One region of the Agarivorans litoreus genome, then DNA from elsewhere that is predicted to be linked to it. Evidence: predicted binding sites of a transcription regulator. Region 1 holds the regulator's gene; each other region holds the start of a gene.
What was found. The regulator FliA, encoded in region 1, starts transcription of late flagellar genes. The targets are predictions, from matches to a motif close to CTAAAGNTNNNNNNNNNNNNGCCGATA.
Positions count from the first base shown of each region.

Region 1 (7,568 bases):
TGTTCCAGCTTGAACAATACCGTAAAGGCAAGGGGCAGCGCCCTAAACCGGTTGCCGACGACCTACCTATTCCAGATGATTTGCGATATTAACCTCAGTTTCAGCTTTTACTGAATGTGTTTTATGTGGTTGGCTCAGTTATTGCTTTTGTCGTTTCATCAGTTGTTTGGAAGTCAGTATTTCGTCATTTATGGAAATCATCAATCGTCTCACCAGCTTTAAGCTTCAAGATCTAAAAAAAGTTGATGTTACAGTCATAAAGGGTTTCGGCACGCCAATGGTTGTGTTGGCCACTTTAGGCATGGTGGTTTTACCAATGCCAGCTTGGCTATTGGATATTCTTTTTGCTTTTAATATCTCTCTTGCCTTAGTGGTGTTATTGGTTGCTGTTTATACCAAGCGCCCGCTCGATTTTGCGGTATTTCCCACCGTATTGTTAATTGCCACTTTATTACGTTTGGCCCTAAACGTTGCCTCTACTCGAGTCGTTTTATTAGAAGGGCATAACGGTGGAAATGCTGCTGGTAATGTAATTGAAGCTTTTGGTTCAGTGGTTATTGGCGGGAACTACGCTGTTGGTTTGGTGGTATTCCTGATCTTGATGATTATCAACTTTGTAGTAGTAACAAAAGGTGCTGGCCGTATCGCAGAAGTAAGCGCCCGCTTTACCTTGGATGCCATGCCAGGCAAGCAAATGGCGATTGATGCTGACCTAAATGCTGGCATTATCGACCAAGAACAAGCTCGTGAACGCCGTGCTGACGTTACCAACGAAGCTGATTTTTATGGTTCAATGGATGGTGCTAGTAAGTTTGTTAAAGGTGATGCCATAGCCGGCATATTGATTCTATTCATTAATATCTTAGGCGGTTTCATCATTGGTGTGGCTCAGCACGACTTAACCTTCTCTCAAGCTGCAGAGGTATACACCTTACTGACCATTGGTGATGGATTAGTCGCACAGATCCCGTCTTTACTGTTATCGATAGCTGCTGCCCTTGTGGTGACTCGCCAAAATACCGAAGCGGATATGGGTGAGCAGGTAAGCTTACAAATGTTCAAAGATCCACGAGTAATGATTATTTGTGGCTCAATCCTATTCATTATGGGCATTGTACCTGGCATGCCTCACTTAGCTTTTTTGAGCTGTGCTGCGGTATGCTTAGGTGCTGCCTGGATGCGACATAAAGGCGATGCTAAAAAAGCCGCTGACACGGCATTACAACCCGCTTCTTCCAGTTCTAGTGTAAGCAGTGAGCCAAAAGAGCTAGGTTGGGATGATGTTCAACCGGTTGATGTGATTGGTCTTGAAGTAGGCTATCGCTTAATTCCATTGGTGGATAAATCTCAAGGCGGCGAATTATTGGCGCGTATTAAAGGTGTGCGTAAGAAGCTATCTCAAGATTTAGGCTTTTTGGTACCCGCTGTGCATATTCGAGATAACCTAGATTTAGGCCCTAACCAGTATCGAATAACCCTAATGGGCGTGACTTACGGTGAGTCGGAGGTATTCCACGACCGAGAAATGGCGATTAACCCTGGCCAAGTATTTGGTAAAATTGAAGGCCAACCAACTACCGATCCTGCTTTTGGCTTAGAAGCCGCTTGGGTGGCTACCGAGCAGCGCGAACATGCGCAAACATTGGGGTACACCGTGGTTGATTCGGCTACGGTTGTAGCTACCCACTTAAGTCAGCTTCTTACTAACAATGCGGCCAGCCTACTTGGCCACGAAGAAGTTCAAAACCTACTTGATATGCTAGGCGGCAGCTTGCCTAAATTGGTTGAAGGCTTAGTGCCAGACACTATGACACTGTCTACGGTAGTTAAGGTATTGCAAAACCTACTGAATGAAGGCGTGCCTATTCGTGATGTTCGCAGCATCGTTCAAACCTTGGTTGAATATGGGCCCAAGAGCCAAGACCCGGATATTCTTACCGCCGCTTGTCGTATTTCTTTAAAACGTTTAATCGTTCAAGAGTTGATTGGTAGCGAGGCAGAGTTGCCGGTAATCACCTTGTCTCCAGACTTGGAGCAGATATTGCATCAGTCTATGCAAGCGGCAGGAAACGATGGCGCAGGTATGGAGCCAGGTTTGGCAGAGAAACTCCAAGTATCATTAACGGAGGCGTGTCAAAACCAAGAAATGGCTGGTCAACCCGCTATCTTATTAACCTCGGGCATACTGCGTTCAAGCATGTCTCGATTTGTTAAAACAGCAATGCCTGCATTAAGGGTTCTGTCTTATCAAGAAGTGCCAGAAGATAAACAAATACGAATTGTGAGTTCAGTGGGGCAGTAGCTTCAGCGAATCAGCAAAAGGAAGGTGAACAGTGAAAATGAAACGCTTTTTTGCAAAAGATATGCGAACCGCGCTAGCCGAAGTGAAGGAAACACTTGGCAGCGATGCGGTTATCATGTCTAACAAAAAGGTAACCGGTGGCATCGAAATTGTTGCTGCGGTTGAACCTTCCAATACTAAACACTCAGCCACTAAAGCCGATAGAGAATTGGCAGAAGACAGTGTCAAATTGTCGTCGATGAATACTGCGTCTGCCAAGAATTCGCCAGCAAAACAGCATCCCAGTCATGATTTTGACGAAAGTGCCAGTTTAAAAGACAATCTAACCAACTTTATGCAGCGCCATCAAAAGCGTCAGCAAGAAAATTTGCAACAGTCTCAGCAGAAGCAACAACGTCCTCGTACTGTTCAAGCCCCGCGCTCTTTGGCGCAGCAGCAAGGTTGGGCTCAGCAAGGCTCCTTATCCAATAAACCAACTAATGCGTCTCTTGGTGGACAATCCGCTCATTCAGCATCAGCTGCTGCTGGCAACGAAGTTGGCGAACTTAAAAAAGAAATGGCCGCCATGCGCAAGTTGCTTGAGCATCAAGTATCTGGGTTAATGTGGCAGGAGGTCGAGCGTCAAGAGCCAGTTCGCGCGATGTTAATTAAGCAGTTGCAGCTAGTGGGTTTTGATGAAGATATGGCCGACCAAATAGCTGGTTACATTCCTGAAGAGCTTGGAGTTCAAGAAGGATGGCAGCATTTACGAGAATTATTGGTTAATCAACTTCCGGTTGGCCAAGACGAAATTTTATTAAAGGGTGGGGCAATTGCTTTGCTTGGCCCAACCGGCGTGGGTAAAACAACTACTATTGCCAAGTTGGCCGCGCAGTTTGCGATGCGCCATGGCGCCGACAGCGTAGCGATGATTACTACCGACACCTATCGTATTGGTGCACATGAGCAACTCGCCACTTATGGCAAAATCATGGGCTGTGCAGTTCGTGTAGCTAATGATGAAGAAGAGTTATCACAGTTGCTTTATCAGTTTAAAGATAAAAAATTGGTGCTGATTGATACCGCCGGAATGAGTCAACGAGATCTTCGCTTACACGAGCAATTAGATAAGCTTGTAAAAAATAGTCGCGTTAATATTCGTAACTATTTGGTGATGTCAGCCAATGCACAGCGTCGGGTAATTGAAGAAACTGTGAATCAATTTCAGCGAATTCCTTTGGCTGGTACCATACTTACCAAATTAGATGAGAGCTTGGCATTAGGCGAAGTGTTAAATGTAACCTTGCGCCATGCCTTACCAATAAGTTACGTTACGCATGGTCAGCAAGTGCCTGAGGATATAGCGGTAGCAGCGCCAACCCAATTAATTGAACAAGCATTATCGGTTATCGATAAGCAAAGCCAGCAACATTTCTGGTTTAGTGAAACCGAACAACAAAAGGTTTCAGATGTATTCTAAAGACAATGAATTTGACCAAGCTAGCGGCTTAAGAATGATGCAACAAAAAAACAATGTAAAAGTTATCGCTGTAACGGGCGGCAAAGGGGGCGTAGGTAAAACTAACGTGACCCTTAACATGGGTATAGCCATGGCTGCTCAAGGTAAGCGTGTAATGGTACTGGATGCCGATTTAGGCCTAGCAAATGTAGATGTGCTGCTTGGTTTACGTGTAACTAAAAACCTCTCTCACGTTTTATCCGGTGAGTGCACCTTAGATGAAGTATTGGTTAAGGGCCCCAATGGCATTTTAATTGCCCCAGCGACTTCGGGGACGCAGTCAATGGTTGAGTTAAGCCCAGCCGAGCACGCAGGACTTATTCGTGCATTTAGTAGTATGAAAACACCTATTGATGTGTTGCTGGTTGATACGGCGGCAGGCATATCTGACATGGTGTTAAGTTTTGCTAAAGCGTCACAAGATATTTTAGTTGTGGTGTGTGACGAGCCAACTTCTATCACCGATGCATACGCGTTGATTAAACTGCTTTCCAATCAACATGGTGTGTACAAGTTTAAAATAGTCGCCAATATGGTTCGTAGCCTACGCGAAGGCCAAGAGTTATTTGCTAAGCTTACCCGAGTTACCGATCGCTTCTTAGATGCTACACTCGAATTAGTATCCTGTATTCCTTATGACAATAACGTGCGTTTAGCCGTAAGAAAACAGCGAGTGGTGGTCGAAGCTTACCCTAAATCGCCCGCATCTTTGGCATTTCGTTCGTTGGCAAGTAAAGCGTCTACGTGGCCGATTCCCGAACAGGCAGGCGGCCATTTAGAATTTTTCATCGAGAATCTTCTCGAGTTTGGACAACGCAAAAATAGAGAACAGCTTAGTGAATAAAGTTGCCGCTTATGCCAGCGCTAATGACACTAATGTTTTGGTGGAGCGCCATGCAAATTTGGTTAAACGAATAGCCCATCACCTAATGGCTAGGCTTCCGGCTAGCGTAATTGTTGATGACTTGATTCAATCTGGAATGATTGGCTTGATTGAAGCCGCGCGTAATTTTGATGGATCTAAAGGTGCTAGTTTTGAAACCTATGCTGGTATTCGTATTCGTGGTTCTATGCTCGATGAAATTCGTCGTGGCGACTGGGTGCCACGCTCAGTGCACAAAAACAGTCGCGCAATAAGCGACGCGATAGCAGAGGTTGAAAGGGAAAAAAACGGCGATGCGAAGGATGCTGAAGTAGCAGCTAAGTTAGGGGTAAGCTTGGGTGAATATCATTCCATGCTATCCGATGTAAATTGCGGGCGTATTTTAGGCATTGATGATCTCGGCGTGAGCGAAGATGTCATTTCCAGTGAGGAAAGCCGCGAGTTAAACCGACCCTTTGAAGGTTTTGCCAACCAGCGTTTTCAGCAATCTCTTGCAGAGTGTATTAAAGGGCTTCCCGAGAGAGAAGCGCTGGTATTATCGCTGTATTACGATGAAGAACTTAACTTGAAAGAAATTGGTGAAGTATTGAGCGTAAGCGAGTCCCGAGTCAGTCAAATTCATAGCCAAGCACTCGCTCGAGTTAAAACTCGAATGCGAGATTGGACACAATAGAGAAATTCATCCTTACATTTCTTGTAAAAGATGGACTAAAATTGTGTTTATTAAGGCATAATATCTTTATTACATAAATTTTTGGCCTAATTAGTGGCTTGTAAAACATCCTGTTGGGGGAAGTACCTTGGATAAAAATATGAAAATTCTGGTTGTTGATGATTTTTCAACGATGAGAAGGATTATTAAAAACCTACTTAGAGATCTTGGTTTTAACAATACGCATGAAGCTGATGACGGAAATACCGCATTACCTATGCTTAAAGGCGGAGATTTCGAATTTGTAGTAACAGATTGGAACATGCCTGGAATGGAAGGCATCGACCTACTGAAAAATATTCGTGCCGACGAAAGCTTGTCTCACTTGCCTGTTTTGATGGTAACTGCCGAAGCAAAACGTGAACAGATCATTGAAGCTGCTCAAGCCGGCGTAAATGGATATATTGTTAAACCTTTCACAGCAGCCACGCTAAAAGAGAAGCTAGATAAGATTTTCGAAAGACTACAATAAGAAAGGAAGATGCGTGAGCACAGATACTCCGATTATTTCATTAGCCGACGCCAAATCGTTGGTCTCGCTACTTGAAGAAGGAAATGTCGCCGAGGCGAATCAACTTGTTAGTGAGCTCTGTGCTCCAAAAGCTAACCTGCTATTTGATAAGGTTGGTCAGCTCACTCGTCAGCTTCATGACTCTTTAAACGAATTTAAACTGGATATTCGAATTAATGAGTTAGCTAATCAAGAAATCCCAGACGCTAAAGAACGGTTGAACTATGTGATAGAGATGACCGATCAAGCCGCCAATAAAACCATGGATGCTGTAGAGTCTGGCCTTCCTATTGCTGATCAATTAACTAACGAAATCAACAATATTATGCCTATTTGGCAAAGTTTGATGGAACGAAGAATCGAAATTGGCCAATTTAAGGCGCTATGTCACCAAATCGATATTTTCCTTAATAGTTCTTCAGCAAATGCCGATAAACTACGTAGCATGTTAACCGAAATATTGATGGCTCAAGATTTTCAAGATCTAACCGGTCAAATGATTCGCAAGGTGATCACCTTAGTTCAAGAGGTGGAAGAAAGCTTGGTTGAAATGCTTACCTTGTTCGGTAGTGAAAAAGCGGAAGTGGCAGAGAATACAAAAGTGACTAAATCTGCTATTGAAGCCGAAGGACCAATATTAAATAAAGAGCAAAGGGACGACGTTGTTAACGATCAAGATGATGTTGACGACTTGTTGTCTAGTTTAGGATTTTAAGGGAGTAGCGCATGTCGTTTGATGTAGATGAAGACATCTTACAAGACTTTCTCGTAGAAGCGGCGGAGATCCTTGAGCAGCTGTCAGAGCAGTTGGTAGATTTAGAAAAACGTCCAGATGACAGTGACTTGTTAAACGCCATATTCCGTGGTTTCCATACAGTTAAGGGTGGAGCAGGCTTTTTGTCATTAACCGAGTTGGTTGATGTTTGTCATGGCGCTGAGAACGTTTTTGATACTTTACGTAATGGTGGTCGAGCGGTTTCGTCTGAGCTGATGGATGTAATTCTCGAAGCGCTAGACTCAGTGAATGATATGTTTGCGCAAGTACAGGCGCGTGAACCCTTAGCTCCTGCTGCTCCTGAACTGATTGAGCGCTTGCATCAGCTGTCTCATCCTGAGTCTGCTGATGAAGTAGCTGCAGAGCCAGAGCCAGAGCCAGAACCAGAGCCAGAACCAGTTGCAGTGGCGACTAGTTCTGCTGGAGGCAATATTGACGAAATCACTGATGACGAATTTGAACGTTTGCTCGATGAGCTTCATGGCTCAGCAGCGCCAACAGCTGCGTCAACCCCCGCACCTGCCGAAAAGACTGTTAGCGATGGCGATATCTCTGATGATGAATTTGAAAAACTATTAGATGAGCTGCATGGTTCTAAAGCACCTGGCGCTGGGCAGCCCATTGCGCCGAAAGCACCAGCCACAGAAAAGCCCACTTCAAATAGTGACGAAATTGGCGATGACGAGTTTGAAAAGTTGCTCGACCAATTACATGGCGCCGGTAAAGCACCTGATGCGAAAACTGCACCTGCGAAACCAGCCGCTAAGATAGCGGCCACCCCTACGGCAGCTGCAAAACCTGCTGCACCAGCCAAGCCTGCAGCTACAGCTGCACCGGCAAAGCAAGAGCCAGCAAAAGCACCGGCGAAGCAAGCTGTTCCGCAGGGT
Region 1 is NZ_BLPI01000001.1:3,808,688-3,816,255, forward strand. It holds gene flhB (flagellar biosynthesis protein FlhB) at 1-92, shown strand, start outside; gene flhA (flagellar biosynthesis protein FlhA) at 191-2,302, shown strand; gene flhF (flagellar biosynthesis GTPase FlhF) at 2,334-3,761, shown strand; gene K5L93_RS17530 (MinD/ParA family ATP-binding protein) at 3,751-4,644, shown strand; gene K5L93_RS17535 (RNA polymerase sigma factor FliA) at 4,637-5,356, shown strand; gene cheY (chemotaxis response regulator CheY) at 5,484-5,867, shown strand; gene K5L93_RS17545 (protein phosphatase CheZ) at 5,881-6,621, shown strand; gene K5L93_RS17550 (chemotaxis protein CheA) at 6,633-7,568, shown strand, end outside.

Region 2 (7,568 bases), 3.8 Mb from region 1:
CTTTGGAAAAACAATCCTGGTTTAGTTCAATTACTCGGTCTGTGCCCTCTTCTTGCGGTTACTTCAACGGTGACCAATGCACTTGGCCTGGGTGTTGCCACCATGCTGGTACTGATAGCCTCAAACACAACGGTATCACTGATTCGTAAATGGGTAGCTAAAGAGATCCGCATTCCAGTATTTGTTATGGTTATTGCATCCTTTGTTACCTGCATACAACTGTTAATGAATGCCTATACCTACGGCTTGTACCAAAACCTTGGGATATTCATTCCTCTTATTGTTACCAACTGTATCATTATTGGCAGAGCCGAAGCATTTGCCGCACGAAACAGTGTAAAACCAGCTGCATTTGACGGGTTAATGATGGGGCTTGGATTTGGATTAGTTTTAGTCGCCGTTGGTGCTATTCGCGAATTACTGGGCAATGGTAGTTTGTTTTATGGTATTGAATTACTACTGGGCGAATGGTCATCCTTCCTATATGTTCAAATCGTAGATTTTAACGAACACTTTTTGGTTGCGATACTTCCGCCGGGTGCATTTTTGGTGATGGGTTTTATCATCGCTTTAAAAAATGTCATAGATAACCGCGCTAAAACCAAACAAGCTGAGTCAGAAACCCTTTCAAACAATACTCAAAGCGCATGAATAAACAGAAAAGATTAGAAATCCTAACTCGACTTAGAGATAACAACCCACATCCAACTACAGAGCTAAACTTCTCTAGCCCATTCGAGCTGCTTGCAGCTGTATTGTTATCTGCTCAGGCCACCGACGTATCGGTGAACAAAGCTACCGACAAGCTTTACCCAGTGGCTAATACCCCCCAAACTATTTTTGACTTAGGGGTAGAACAGCTTAAAACTTACATAAAAACGATTGGCTTGTTCAATTCAAAAGCTGAGAACTTAATTAAAACCTGCAAAATTCTAATTGAACAACATGGTGGCGAAGTTCCAGAAAGCCGCGAAGCCTTAGAAGCACTACCGGGTGTGGGCAGAAAAACAGCCAACGTAGTGCTAAATACTGCCTTTGGATGGCCAACTATTGCGGTTGATACTCATATATTTCGGGTTTCTAACCGCACCAAATTCGCCATGGGCAAAAATGTTGATTTGGTCGAAGAGAAATTGCTAAAGGTAGTACCAAAGGAATTTAAGGTAGATGTGCACCACTGGCTTATTTTACATGGACGATACACCTGCGTAGCACGAAAGCCGCGTTGCGGCTCGTGTATTATTGAAGACTTGTGTGAGTTTAAAGAAAAAGTGGAACTTTAAACGCTACTTTTTCTTTACAACAAGTCTTTCCCCAGAGAAATTACAACGCGTCGGTTTCGTTCGCGGCCCATGGTATTGTCGTTACGTGCGACATGCTTGCGTTCACCATGCCCAGATACTTCAATTACGCTTTCGTCTAAACCACCAGATTTGAAGTAATCTTTTACCATATTGGCACGTTTTTCCGATAATTCTTGGTTAATCCACTTACCGCCATAGCTGTCGGTGTAGGCATCAACCAACACTACATCTATTTCAGGGTCATGTTTCACATAATCACCAATTAATTGCAAACGTTTCTTAGAACGTGGGGTTAGCTCATTACTGTTAGATTTATAAGTCAAAACCGTAAAGGCGATGTCGTCAAACGAGTATGGTAGTAGCCGCCCAACACATTTTAAAAAGTCGTTGTATTGGGTTTTAAAATTAATAGAAGAAATACCCACAGCAGTAGTATGATTGTTTGCATACCAATCATTAAAATAAAAAGTAGGTACATTGCCATCTTCAAGCTCACTCAGCATTTGCCAAGCGGGCTGGGCGTGTACATAGCCGTCAAATTGCTGATAAAAAGACAGTTCGCTAATCCGTTTTGAACTCGCGCCAGGTTTCCATTGAGGCGGAACACTTCTTAATGATACTTGGTGGGTTTCTGCAGAAATTTTATACATATCTAAGTAAAAATCTAAATTGACATTTTTAGATGCACGACTAATGAAACTCGCAACGCCAAAAGAAGGAATGAAATGATCCATTCTGCATTCAATCGGCGTTTTGTTAGACACAACCCACGTTGAGTCATCTAGCGATGCTGAATAATTGCGCACATTTGCTTGGGCAGACATAACGCTTAGTGCCAAAGGCAGCAATAAGTAATATTTCATTTACAGAAATCCTCTCTTCTTCATAAATTATCGGCATCCAAGCGATAATCTTTAAAGCAAATTAGCGATTCTTTGCAGCTTTTGTAATAATGCGCGCCTCAACTAATAGTTACCCACATTATGACCATTACAGAACTCACGACTGAATTGATGTCTAGCCGTTTTCGCGGCTATTATCCTGTTGTTATCGACATAGAAACAGCGGGCTTTAACGCTAAAACCGATGCTCTTTTAGAGATTGCAGCTTGCTTGCTGAGTTTTAACGAACAGGGCGAGCTATATGTATTAGAAACCATACAGTTTAACGTTGAACCTTTTGAAGGAGCCAACCTGGAGCAGGCTGCTTTAGAATTTACAGGCATAGATCCAAGCAATCCCCTGCGTGGGGCAGTAAGTGAGGATGTTGCGCTTAAAGAGATGTTTAAGCCAATACGCAAAGCCTTGAAAGCACATGGCTGTAACCGTGCAGTAATGGTGGCACATAATGCAGCCTTTGATATGAGCTTTTTTAATGCCGCAGTAGAACGCTGTAATATCAAACGTAACCCCTTTCACCCTTTTGTTAGCTTCGACACTACCAGTATTAGCGCCTTAGCCTTGGGCCAAACCGTGTTAGCGAAAGCCTGTAAAGAGGCCGGGTTAGAATTTAGCAACGAAGATGCTCACTCTGCACTCTATGACGCGCAAAAAACAGCAGAGTTATTTTGTTTAATTGTAAACAAGTGGAAAACCTTAGGTGGATGGCCACTTGCTCAAAAAGACACTGATGAGAAAAGTTAAATGATGATTTCTAACCCTGTTGTATTGTCAGTGTGTTTAATGCTGCTGTTAAGTTTACTTCGAGTAAACGTGGTATTAGCTTTATCTATTAGTAGTATTGTTGGTGGCTTATTATCGAACTTAAGTTTGGCAGAGACCATTTCCGCCTTTGAAACCGGTTTAGGGGATGGTGCCAACATCGCCCTAAGTTATGCGCTGCTAGGAGCTTTTGCAGTGGCAATTGCTAGAAGCGGTTTAACAGATATGATTGCTAATAAAATTATACGGTTGGTCAATTTGCATAAAGCGCAGCACCTTTCGTTAGTTAAGTGGATGATGCTTAGCGCCATCATATTAATGGCAGTGAGTTCACAAAATTTAGTACCAGTGCACATTGCCTTTATTCCAATCTTAATTCCGCCTTTGCTCGCAGTATTTGATCAGCTAAATATGGATAGGCGAATCATTGCTTGCTGTATTACTTTTGGTTTAGTAACTACCTATATGTGGCTTCCTTATGGCTTTGGCAGCATATTTTTAAATCAGCTACTGCACGCCAATATTTCATCTGCGGGCTTACTAATTGAGAAAAGCCAATTGCCGGTGGCAATGACGATTCCTGCTCTAGGGATGATCCTAGGTTTACTTACTGCTATCTTTGTGTCGTATAGAAAACCAAGAACTTACAAAACAGTAACCAATACCAAAGAGTCCTCCCTCTGTGTAGTAGCGCCTAGTGCTATTAGAGTATGGGTAAATGTAATTATCATATTCAGTGCGTTAGCGGTGAATGTTTATACTGAGTCGATTATTATGGGCGCCCTCACTGGATTTTTATTACTGACCACAGCGTCTGGTATAAAGCCTCAAAACAGTCAGGATCTGTTTATAGAAGGCGTTAAGCTAATGGCTTTAATTGGTTTCATTATGATTGCAGCAAACGGCTTTGCTGGCGTAATGAAAGCTACCGGCGGAGTTCCTGATTTAGTCAATAACGCACAAGCCATACTTGGTGATAACAAAGCCTTCGCTGCTGCTATGCTGTTACTTATGGGCTTGCTAATTACGATGGGGATTGGTTCGTCATTTTCTACCATCCCTATTATTGCTGCGATTTACGTCCCTTTAGCATTATCTCTTGGCTTCTCTGAACTAGCTACAGTTGCGTTAGTAGGAACTTCGGCAGCTTTAGGGGATGCGGGATCTCCGGCTTCAGATTCAACTCTTGGGCCTACGGCTGGCCTCAATAGTGATGGACAGCATGATCATATATGGGACACTGTGGTTCCTACTTTCTTACACTTCAACTTGCCACTATTGGTTTTTGGTTGGATTGCAGCTATTGTTCTATAGAGCTAACAAGCTGTTTTAATTACACATTGCACGTTTAACATCGGACTACGAATTGACTAAATCTGCCTTAAGCATTGAAAAACTAAAACCAAGTTTCTCGCTAGAAGACCTCAACCCCAACAACGATACTCAATGGGTTAACTTGTTGCCCGTCGCGAAATCTAGCTTTGACTATTTTACTCAAACAGAAAATAGCCAACAAATCATGGTATGCCAAGGCGCTAACTTTTTTGATCTTCATTCGGTCTTACAGGACTTTGCGAAAGACTACCAAGCAGAACGGCAAGCTTATGCACTTTTTTTCAATCCAAGTCAGCCCCAACGTCCACATTGTATTCAGCTTACCCCTCAAGCTTGTAGCGTCGTCGACCAAGCTATGCAGCAAATTGAAGACTTGTTGAACAAAGATTTTGGTTCAGAGCTCTTAGCTAAAGAATTTAGCGACGATTTGTCGTTTATAGAAGATTCTCAATCTACCTCTTTGTCAAAAATCTTTAAGGAATTGTTGGACGCTTTAGTGCCTGAGCGTCTTTTCACAATTATCAAACAACTATTTGAATATCTGGTTGAATTACCATCTTTTTCGACAATCGCCAATTTCTATCTAGCTTGGTATAGCGATGAGAGACTTACTTACTGTCACGAGTTCACAAGGACGGAACTATTCGGCCAATACCTCACTCAAACACAGACAAGCTGTAGCGAACTACCGCAAATAAACCTAGGTAAGCTTCAACATTGCACCGCTGGCCTTATAGTCATTAATGCAGAAGATATTCTCGCGGAAACTAAGCTTTGGTTTGAACTAAAAGCATGTTTGACTACCTCTACTTTTTCTTGGGATAAGCTACACTTCAGTAAATTAGTTTGTCAGCCTCAAGATATTGTTATTAATCCCAAATTGCTGGTTATTGGCAATGCCAATGCAATAGCAGAGTTGTACGAGCTAGACCCTAACATAAAGGGCTTAGGTCTTTTAGAGACAGAATTGCCACTTGAGGTGGTTGCCAATGCAAGCAATATTAATTTGTACCTAAGCCAAATTAATGCAGAATTATGTAAACTGGGATTATCTAGTTTGGCGCCAAGTTTATACGAAAGTGTGTTGAGCTATGCGGCAAAACTATGTGAACATCAACAGTATTTGAGTTTGGATATAAAAGCACTCATTGCGCCACTTCAACTACTAGAACTCAACAAACTTGATACTAACAACCAAGGCTTTAATCAAGCTCTTAGTTTGCTAGCTAATAACATTAACCACCAACAACAATTTAGCGATCTATCTTATCGAGACAAACAAACTAAGATTTGTTTAAGCGGTGAGGAGGTTGGTCAAATAAATGGTTTATCAGTTATAGATTTTGCGGGTTTGGGATTATCTTTTGGCGAACCAATCCGCATCACTGCCAATGTATTTCAAGGTGATGGTGACTTTAACGACATAGAGCGAAAAGCCGAGCTGGCCGGAAATGTTCATGCAAAATCGATGATGATTATTCATGGTTTTTTGAATCAGTTGTTTGCTACTGATCATCACTTCCCCTATTCCGGGAACATTGTGTTTGAACAGTCATATCATGAAATAGATGGCGATAGTGCTTCTCTAGCGTCTGCTTTAGTGCTACTTAGCGCTATCGCTAAACTCCCTATTCAACAAAGTATTGCGGTAACTGGAGCCTTAGATCAAAAAGGCAATGTGTTGGCTGTCGGAGGCATAAACGAAAAAATCGAAGGTTACTTGAGGGTTTCGCAAGTAGTGGATCATCAACAGGCTGTTGCTGTTGTCATTCCTCAGGCTAATTTGAACCAGCTAAATTTATCACCAGAAGTATTACGTGCAGTAGACAAAAATCTTCTCAATATTTACGCCGTTTCATCAATAGCCGAGGCAATACCGATTCTATTTAATTTGCCGGCTGGAGAATTACTTGATGAAGAAAGCGTTTACGGCAAAATCTACAAGCTAATTAATATTCCTAACGATGAGCCAAGCTTGATGCGTTGGTTTCTGAAAAAAATAACTGACATATTCAAACTGTAACGAATTTTTTGGACATCGGACTTGTTTAGCGCACACGTGTTCGCTAAAGTAGCGGCAAATTTTTTAAAGGTATAATTGATGACTCAGGTTTCGCAAAAAGAACTAGGTAAAACTAGCTATGAACGCCAAGAATTGCTTGATTGCAGCCAAGGCCTTTTATTTGGTGAAGGAAACAGCAAGTTACCCGCACCAAACATGCTAATGATGGATCGTATTCTAAAAATTACCCACGAAGGTGGTGAGTTCGGCAACGGCGAAATTGTCGCTGAGTTAGATATTACACCTGATTTATGGTTTTTTGATTGTCACTTCCCTGGAGACCCTGTGATGCCAGGTTGCTTAGGCTTAGATGCAATGTGGCAACTAGTAGGTTTTTTCTTAGGATGGAGTGGTGGTCCGGGTAAAGGACGTGCGTTAGGTGTTGGTGAAGTAAAATTTACAGGCCAAGTGTTACCTACAGCCAAAAAGGTTACTTACCGCATTCAAATGAAGCGTGTAATTATGCGTAAGTTGGTTATGGGTATTGCAGACGGCGTTGTAGAAGTTGATGGACGTCAGATCTACTCAGCGAACGATTTGAAAGTAGGGTTGTTTACTGATACTTCGTCCTTCTAAGTTAGAGTAATGAGTACATTAAAAAGCCCTAATTATAGGGCTTTTTTTATCTAGTTATTGTCTAATCCTGAAACGCGTTCTTCAACAGCCTCACGCCACCCACCGTACCAATGACCTCTTGCGTCTGCTCCACCATACGGACAGGTCTCTTTAGACCTTCCTGATAACCCTGCTTGATAACCTTTGGCATGCGCTCTTTCTAAACGATCGCGTTTTTGTCTTTTCATAGACTTCTTCCTCATCAAGATCAGAAAACAAATCAGGAGCCCACTTGGACTCCTGATCTACTATCGCTTATCGTTTTTAAAAGATCAAAAACTAAATTTTTAAGTATTCGCTAACTAATTGATATTTTTGTTGTACTAACAAGACAATTTATCTTTTTATGAAACGCCTCACAAAAACAACAGGTAAGAGCAGTAAGCCTAACCATAAACTAGATGCACCTTTGCGCTCATACTTCACTTCTTCAATTTGAGGGCATGTTGCTAAATCATCTATATCGGTGACAGCCGGGTTTCGAACCAGTTTTAGCAATACCGCTCTTGGATTGACGCCATTTACAAAATCTTCAGCGCTTTGGTAGTGATAGCCATTGGCGAATATATCCCCTTCATTATTTATATGAGT
Region 2 is NZ_BLPI01000001.1:31,288-38,855, forward strand. It holds gene K5L93_RS00170 (electron transport complex subunit E) at 1-651, shown strand, start outside; gene nth (endonuclease III) at 648-1,283, shown strand; gene K5L93_RS00180 (flagellar protein MotY) at 1,298-2,167, opposite strand; gene rnt (ribonuclease T) at 2,288-2,947, shown strand; gene K5L93_RS00190 (Na+/H+ antiporter family protein) at 2,951-4,279, shown strand; gene K5L93_RS00195 (AAA family ATPase) at 4,332-6,323, shown strand; gene fabA (bifunctional 3-hydroxydecanoyl-ACP dehydratase/trans-2-decenoyl-ACP isomerase) at 6,402-6,938, shown strand; gene rmf (ribosome modulation factor) at 6,989-7,165, opposite strand; gene K5L93_RS00210 (DUF3466 family protein) at 7,314-7,568, opposite strand, start outside.
Region 2: K5L93_RS00180 (flagellar protein MotY) is a predicted target of FliA. The motif match lies at 2,196-2,222, and genes of this name have one in related genera.

Region 3 (7,568 bases), 270 kb from region 1:
GCGCGGAGAATAAATAAAATCACAAAAATAGCGAGTAGAGCGAGAACCACAAATTTCAAAGTCGATTCCTTACTAGGGGGTTGAGTAAAAAGTAAATGTTAATCTAACTTTACGAAAGTGCTAGTTAAAAAGCACTGCTTGTCTAAGAAAAGTCGCCTCAACAGCACTAGCGGGTCATTTTTTTTACAAATACCACAACAAACAAGGCAATAATAAAGCTGCCACTAAAGGCCTCTATGGCAGCGAACATACGGGAAAGTCCAACTGGGGTAAAGTCGCCGTAACCAAGAGTGGTAAAAGTGACCACGCTGTAATACAAGCATTCAAAAAAAGCCACAACGTTTTGCCCAAGGCTTTGATTAATATCGAGAGAAACAATGTTACCGTTGAAATGGATGCCAGTAAAAAAGTAAATGATGGCGCAGCTTAAAATGATAAAGAGTGAGGTATACACTACGCGTATTGGCAACTCTCCATAACCGCATACTAAGTCAACTAGCTTAGATATTCCGCGCCGATAAGAAAGCTTGGGCATTTGATAGCGTCGCATGGTGAGCTCTTTACGTAAAAATACGCCTGCAGTAGTAAACAAACCTTCCGACTCGGCGGTTTTACGCAGGCCGCGATACACTTCTTCGGCTTGTTGGTAATAGTCGGCCATGGCTTCTTTATCTTGTTGCTGCTCTGCTGCGCTACCTAATTGCTCTTGAAGTACTTTTTCGCCAACGCAAAGGCTGTCGCATTTGCATTGGTCCATTTTGGCTCCCAGCAGATTGGTCTTTGTTAGATTTGCGTGATTAAGATTGGCTCCCCGTAAATCGGCTTTCATTAAACTGCCGCTTTGCAGGTTAATATTAAAAAGGTGGGCCCCTCTCAGGTCACATCGGTAGAGATCAGCACCAGATAAGTCGTAACCTTGCTTACTGTTATAGCGAACTAAATCTATTCCTGCGAGCTTAGCTTTTTTTAGACTTATACCACGTAACATACCGCCGTTTTTGGCATGGCTTTCTAGCTGATCTTTTATCTCGTCACTGGATTTATCTACGTCAGGATCATGCCAAAAACACAAACCGCTTTCTAAGGCTGGTTGTTTGCAGCTGGCACCAGAACTCTCTTGATACAAGCATTCGCAGCATTTCTCCATATTTTGCTAACTCTCCGGCTATTAACCAACAATCTGATTATTAGCCAGTTTTATTCACTGGCCTTAAGATAAGTGTATTTCAAAAGAAAAATTTTGCGAGTACTCTTTAGTGGCTGGAGTGTAGAGGCAAGGAGTTACTTTTTCTTGCTGCCTAGCTGCTGGAATTCACTTTTTAAGGTTGAATAACGTTCGGCGTGGTTATCGTTTAATTTCAGCCCGTCGAGTAATTTAATGGTTATTTTACAGTCAGATAATAATTGACCGCTTAGGCCTTTTTCCGACTGATTGAGTTGTTTCAAAATCGCCTGAATTTTGTTTAAGATTGCACCAGTATTACCAGGAGCCACTTGTAAGGCTTTATCAAAATAGCTAGTGGCTTCGTGGAAGCGATTCTCTTCGTAGGCTTCAATGCCCATTTTGTTGTATTCGCGAAACTGGCCAAGCTTTAGCTCAAAATCTTCGGCTTTTAGCACCTTGTGGGCAGAGGACAGCGATATCGGGTCAATGCCATCGCGTTTTTCTAACTCTTCAGCAAAGGGCATTGCGTACTCGAACTCTCCCACGGAATTTAGGGTTAGGAAGGTATCAGGCAACAACTCGCCACTCACTTTACTGGGGGCATCTAATAAACCGTCGTGGCTATCAAACAGCAATCGTTTGGCTTTGTTTAGCTCACCTTTGGTGGCATGCACCCGTGCTTGGCTTATGCCCTCAAAGGCATCAAAATTAAAATCATCATCTTTACCCTCTTCGCGTCTTGCGTGAAATAACACTGAGTTTACTTCTTGAAGTAAGCGATTTTTCCGATATAAATCATCTTCGTTTTGTGCTTCATCAATCAAGCTGCGCACATAATTACAAAGGTGGTGGGGGCCGCGGTGAATAGAGCGCCTAGCAAGCTGCAAAATAGTAGAAAAGGTTTCTTTGGCTAGGGTTAAATCGCCAGCCTCCATCGCAAGCTCGGCGAGTAACTGTTGTCGCTCAATACTATTTACTGCCAACTTAGAGGCTTTTAGTACGGTTTCTAAGGCTTTGTCTAGCTCGCCGTTGGCTCGGTAAGCGCGAGCTAACCAATCGTAGCCGGTGAGTAGTAATGGGCTTTCTGCAATAGAACGGCTAAGTGTTTCGATGGCGTTTTTATGGTCTTTTAGCAATAGATGAACGCGACCAAGGGTGGCTTTGGCCCAGGTTTGTTTGCGTTGTTCTAATATGGCTTCTAAAGCCTGTTTAGCGGCTTGGTATTCACCTAAGGCGATTTGCGCTTCAACACGTAAGTTTCGGCAATAATTACTGTAACGACTCTCTGCTTCAATTTGTTTGTCACACAGCTCTATAACCTGCTGATACTGTTTTTTAGATAATGCGTGATACACCTCGCGCAAACTTTGACGCTTTACATGGGCTCTTGCTAGGCGGTTGTGTAACTGAAACTGAGAAAATGGTTTGGTTATAAACTCGTCTGGCTCCATTTCTAGAGCACTAAGCACCATGCTTTTATTGTTGTCACCACTAATAATAAAAAACAGCGCGTCAACTTCTAACAACTCGCTAACACGAAGTTCTTCTAAAAGCTGGCCACCATTCTTGCCAGTACCAAGGTTATAATCTACTAAAAGAATGTCGAATTTGCGCTTTCTACACGCTCTTACTGCTGCTTCACCAGTGTTCGCAAAATAAACATCGGTTGCGCCAAAGTTTTGCAACATGGCCTTAAGCATAACCTGGAAAGCTCGTTGGTCATCAACAATGAGTATTTGCTTGTCGCTATAATTGTATTGCGTTGCCATTACTGAGTGTTCTAATCCTTTTGGCTTATCCTAGCATAAGTTACCAAGCGATAAAGTAGTGTAAGTATAGACAGTTAGCACCTAAGTAGTATCTTCTATTAAACCTTGCAAAAATAGTTAAGTTTGATTTAATATTGAGGCGTTGGTGAGTCTTTTGGTCTCATCAGCGCTGAGTCAAAGCCAAACTTGGAGTGATCCAAGGTCGGAAAGTTACAGGTCTTTAGGGCAACCTTAAGATGGCTGGACCGCCTTAGTTGAGTGGTTAGATTTGCACAATGTACATCTTTCTACTTAGTAAGTTAGTCTATTTACCGTTTATTACTTTCCGTATTTGGTTGGAACGCCAAGCTAAAATTAGCTTGGCGTATTTGTTTCCGCTGCCTTATCTTGTTAAGCATTTGTTTCTAAATGCTGTTACTCCTAAGACTTCCAAATCTACTCGTTATTGCTCAACTAAGTATTTTGCTATGCGCTAATTGCATATCTAAGGCAAATTTCGGGCATAAAAAAAGACATCTTAAGATGTCTTTTTTTATCGATATGGTGGAGGGAGGTGGATTCGAACCACCGAAGCTTTCGCGACAGATTTACAATCTGTTCCCTTTGGCCACTCGGGAACCCCTCCTGCTTGTGGAGCGGCATATTACCAGAACTTGCTGGGCTGTAAAGTAAAAACAGCGACATTTTTATTGGCAGATAACTGTTTGCTTATTATCTGTGCATTTGGCCGAAATTTGCTAAAGTTTTAGCCTGCTTTTCCGATAGCTTTAAAGGTAATGGAGGAGCAATATGTTAGTTGAGCAAATTAGACAAAGTAGCTTGTGTGATGAACTACAGTTGGGCGATAGGCTTAACCAAAGTGCCTTGCAGGGTGATCAGGCTCATTTTCATTTATTGCTTAGCATGCTTAGCCAAAACGTGTGCGATCAAGCGCAGTTTTCAATGCAAAAGCAACAGCATGAACAAGTTCAGCAAGACTTACGTGATAAGTTTCAACTGGCTCAAGCTCGTGCTCTTAAAGCGCTAGATGATGAGTTTCCTGTGCAAGCTAATTGGAGCAAGCACCTGCATGCTGGTGAGCCGTCACGAATTCGTTTAGAACAGGCTCTAGGCGGCTATGCGGCGTGTGCAGAAGACAGTGTCGACGGTTTACCACATGAGGTAATGAACAACGTTGACTTACTCAGTCGGGTAAAACACCAAGTAGCTAAGCCAAAGCAGCAACAAGAAATAGATAAAGAAGTGAAAGGGAGTGAGATGTACAAGCTACTAAGTGACTTCGATTACTCTAAGCCACTTAGCGTTAAGTACTTTAATTAACGAAACACCACGGTACGATTTCCGTATACAAATACTTTTTCATCAAGCACCTGTTGTAGGGCTTTACTTAATACAGCTTTTTCTACATCACGGCCAGCTTTGGCCATTTCTTCGGCGCTGTAGGTATGATCAACATGAATTACATGTTGCTCTACGATTGGCCCTTCGTCTAAATCGTTGTTTACAAAGTGGGCGGTGGCACCAATAATTTTTACGCCTCGGTCGTAAGCTTGTTTATAAGGCTTAGCACCAATAAATGCTGGCAAAAACGAGTGATGAATGTTTAAGATTTTGTTGCTAAAGGCTTCGACAAAAGCTGGTGTAAGAATACGCATATACTTGGCAAGTACTACGTAGTCAGGTTGGTACTGTTGCACCACCTTAATCACTTGTTGCTCATGTTCTTCGCGGCTTAAATCTACATGGCTAATATGATGGAAAGGAATATCAAATTTTTCCGTCAAGGTACGTAGGCTGTCGTAGTTACCCACTACTGCAGCAATTTCTACATCCATATCACCATAAACGGCTTTCATGAGTAGATCGCCCAAGCAGTGCGCTTCTTTGGTTACCATGATAACAATACGCTTGCGTCCGGCACTCTCTAAGCGACGGGTACTCCCAGTTGGAAGTGCGCCATCTAAATCGGCAAGTAAAGTTTGGTCGTTAAAGTAGCCTTCTAACACTGTACGCATAAAAAAGCGATTGGCATCGTTATCAACAAACTCGTTGTTTTTAATAATGTTAAGCTGGTGCTTAGCACATATATTGGTAATGCTTGAGATTAAACCTTTTGCGTCTGGGCATTCGGTTAATAGAATTTTTCTTTCCATTGTGTTTTCGATTTATTCAGTTTTAAAGTTAAGATTTATTACAGCACTGTTTAAACTTTTTGCCGCTTCCGCAGGGGCAAGCTGAATTACGCGCCAAGGCTTTTGGGGCGAACTCTCCATCAGTATAAAACCAACGCTCGTTAACTTTCTTAAAGTTAGAGCGCTCGTGCAAAATTTGTCGTTGACCCTGTTCGCGATAATGAGCTTTAAACTCCACTATGCCTGTTTGGCCATCTTTAAAGTCACAGCTAAAGATTATTTGTAGCTTTTCCCATTGCCCTAAATCTTCTTTAGTTGAAGATTGCGGGGCATCGCCTTGTCGATAGTCTGGGTGGTGCGTCTGCCATAAATAACTAGCATCGCCCAGCGTAAACGCGGTGTAGCGAGAACGCATTAACTGCTCACAACTTGTTGGTAAGCAATCACCGGTGATGATGGGCTGACAGCACTGAAGAAAATCGTTGCCGCTACCGCAGGGGCAAACTAACACAGGGAAACCTCAAATTTGACTAAGGGCGAAGTGTAGCAAGAAGCTGCCGATAAGGCAGCTGAAACTTGGTGATAGTTTGGCCAAATTGGCCTTATTAATCAGGATTTAACATGTGCTTAACCGTAAATGTGGTTAATTGAGGATCAAAGTGTGGGTTGTTGGCTAAATCAAGCTGAGCCAAACTTGCTTGTTGATCTGTTTGCTCACTTAAGAATACCGCTAAAGCCACAATACGGGCGTAAACATGAATGGCTTCACCGCTTAGGCCTAGTGGTCGGCCACTACCATCCCAGTGTTCTTGGCTTTGATTAGCTACGATAAGGGCTGCATCGATTTGCAGTTGTACTGCGGGATCTTTAAGTGCATCTGGTAGCTCGCAATGTTCGGCAATGCGCTGCCAACTCCCTTGGCTTAACATGTTACAGCTAAGGAGCACGTCGGGTAAGCCGTGGTTAGCTAGGTCATAAAAGCTAGCGGCTTGGTTTAATGCTTCACATTGTTGGTCGCTTAGCGAATAAGCCACAGCAAGTTCAGCGCAATAGCGTTCTATATTGCTAAGCTGCTCGGTATTATACTGTTTGGTTTGAATGGCTTGATAAATTAACTCTACCAGGCGCAGTTGACCGTGAGCTAGTTGTTTTTGCAAGTGCTGGTTTTCTAGGCGCACAGCCGTAGTTTGGATCAAATAGTTAAGTGGTTCTAGCTGTAATTGCTGGGTGTCGTTCCATCCTTCTAGGTAGAACATCAAAGGTTCGCTATCAGTATTTTGCAAATAAAACACCGCGTTGTTCTCGCCAAAACTGTGCTGTTGATTTTGCTGCGCTTGGTTAAGCAATGACTGAACTCGGCTTGGTAGCTCATGTAAGCTGCGAACTTCTTCTAAATAGGCCAGCTTCCCTTCGCTATGCAGTACTTTAAGCTTGGAGCGGTAAACACTTAAGGCTAAGCCACTGAGGGTAAGTTTGGCATCTTGCTGGGTTAACAAGTCAATTAGCTCATTCAACACGCCTATAGCTAAGTTTTGCTCGTTTTTGCAGTTTTCAATATGGCTGGAGGAATTGATGACCGCACGCAGGTTATTGCGTTGTGAATGCAGTTCGGTAATTTCTTGGTAGGCACGAAGGGAGGCGCACATTAAGGTGTCTAAATTTACATCGCTTAACTCGGTTTTGTTTTTGTAGTCGCTCACATCGTAGCGGCGAATCACCTCTCTAATAGGCGCTAAGCCGGGTTGCCCGGTACGCAAAATTAGTCTTATTTTGTGGTTGTTAAGGCGTTGGCGAATATCATCGATAAGCAATAGGCCAGCATCGTCACTTTCCATAACAACATCTACTAAGGCAATCGCAACATCGCCGTGTTCACTGAGTAATTGATAAGCCTCGGCAGCGTTATAGGCGTCAATAAAGCTGAGTTTTCGATCTTGATAAGAAAAGTTGTTTAACACTAATTTTGTGACCGTATGCATTTCGCTGTCGTCATCAACAATTAGCACCTTCCAGGGAGCTGGCTCTAGGGTTTCGGTAGCGATATCGTCTTCTTCATCAAACAGGAATAGTTCAGCACTATCATCCATTGCTACTGTCCTCACTCGTTAATAAGGCCTCTATCATCAGTATAGGAAATTACTGGCGACTCTTAGGATATTTTTCTTAAAACTGGATATTAAACACGCTAAGCTTAAGCAATTGCACTTATGTCGCTAGGAAATTGATTTTGCATAATAAATTCGTCATTGAAGCGCTAGACCAAGGCTTAGCTGAAGCCTTAATCAATAAGATTGATTTAAAAACTAAGCCACAAGGTTCTCTTGGCCAGCTGGAAAGTTTGGCTTGCCAAATAGGGCAAATTCAACAGACTTTAGAGCCTGAAATTCGCCAGCCGAAAATGATTGTATTTGCTGCGGACCATGGAATTGCGCTTGAGGGTGTGAGCGCCTTCCCACAAGAAGTTACCGCTCAAATGGTACAAAATTTTGTTAACGGTGGAGC
Region 3 is NZ_BLPI01000001.1:3,540,054-3,547,621, forward strand. It holds gene bamJ (BamJ family beta-barrel-assembly machinery protein) at 1-59, opposite strand, end outside; gene K5L93_RS16330 (ion channel) at 167-1,147, opposite strand; gene K5L93_RS16335 (response regulator) at 1,282-2,934, opposite strand; cyclic di-GMP riboswitch class I at 3,104-3,187, shown strand; tRNA gene K5L93_RS16340 (tRNA-Tyr) at 3,476-3,559, opposite strand; gene K5L93_RS16345 (VC2046/SO_2500 family protein) at 3,724-4,254, shown strand; gene purU (formyltetrahydrofolate deformylase) at 4,251-5,087, opposite strand; gene K5L93_RS16355 (YchJ family protein) at 5,116-5,577, opposite strand; gene K5L93_RS16360 (DUF3369 domain-containing protein) at 5,672-7,153, opposite strand; gene cobT (nicotinate-nucleotide--dimethylbenzimidazole phosphoribosyltransferase) at 7,294-7,568, shown strand, end outside.
Region 3: K5L93_RS16345 (VC2046/SO_2500 family protein) is a predicted target of FliA. The motif match lies at 3,672-3,698, and genes of this name have one in related genera.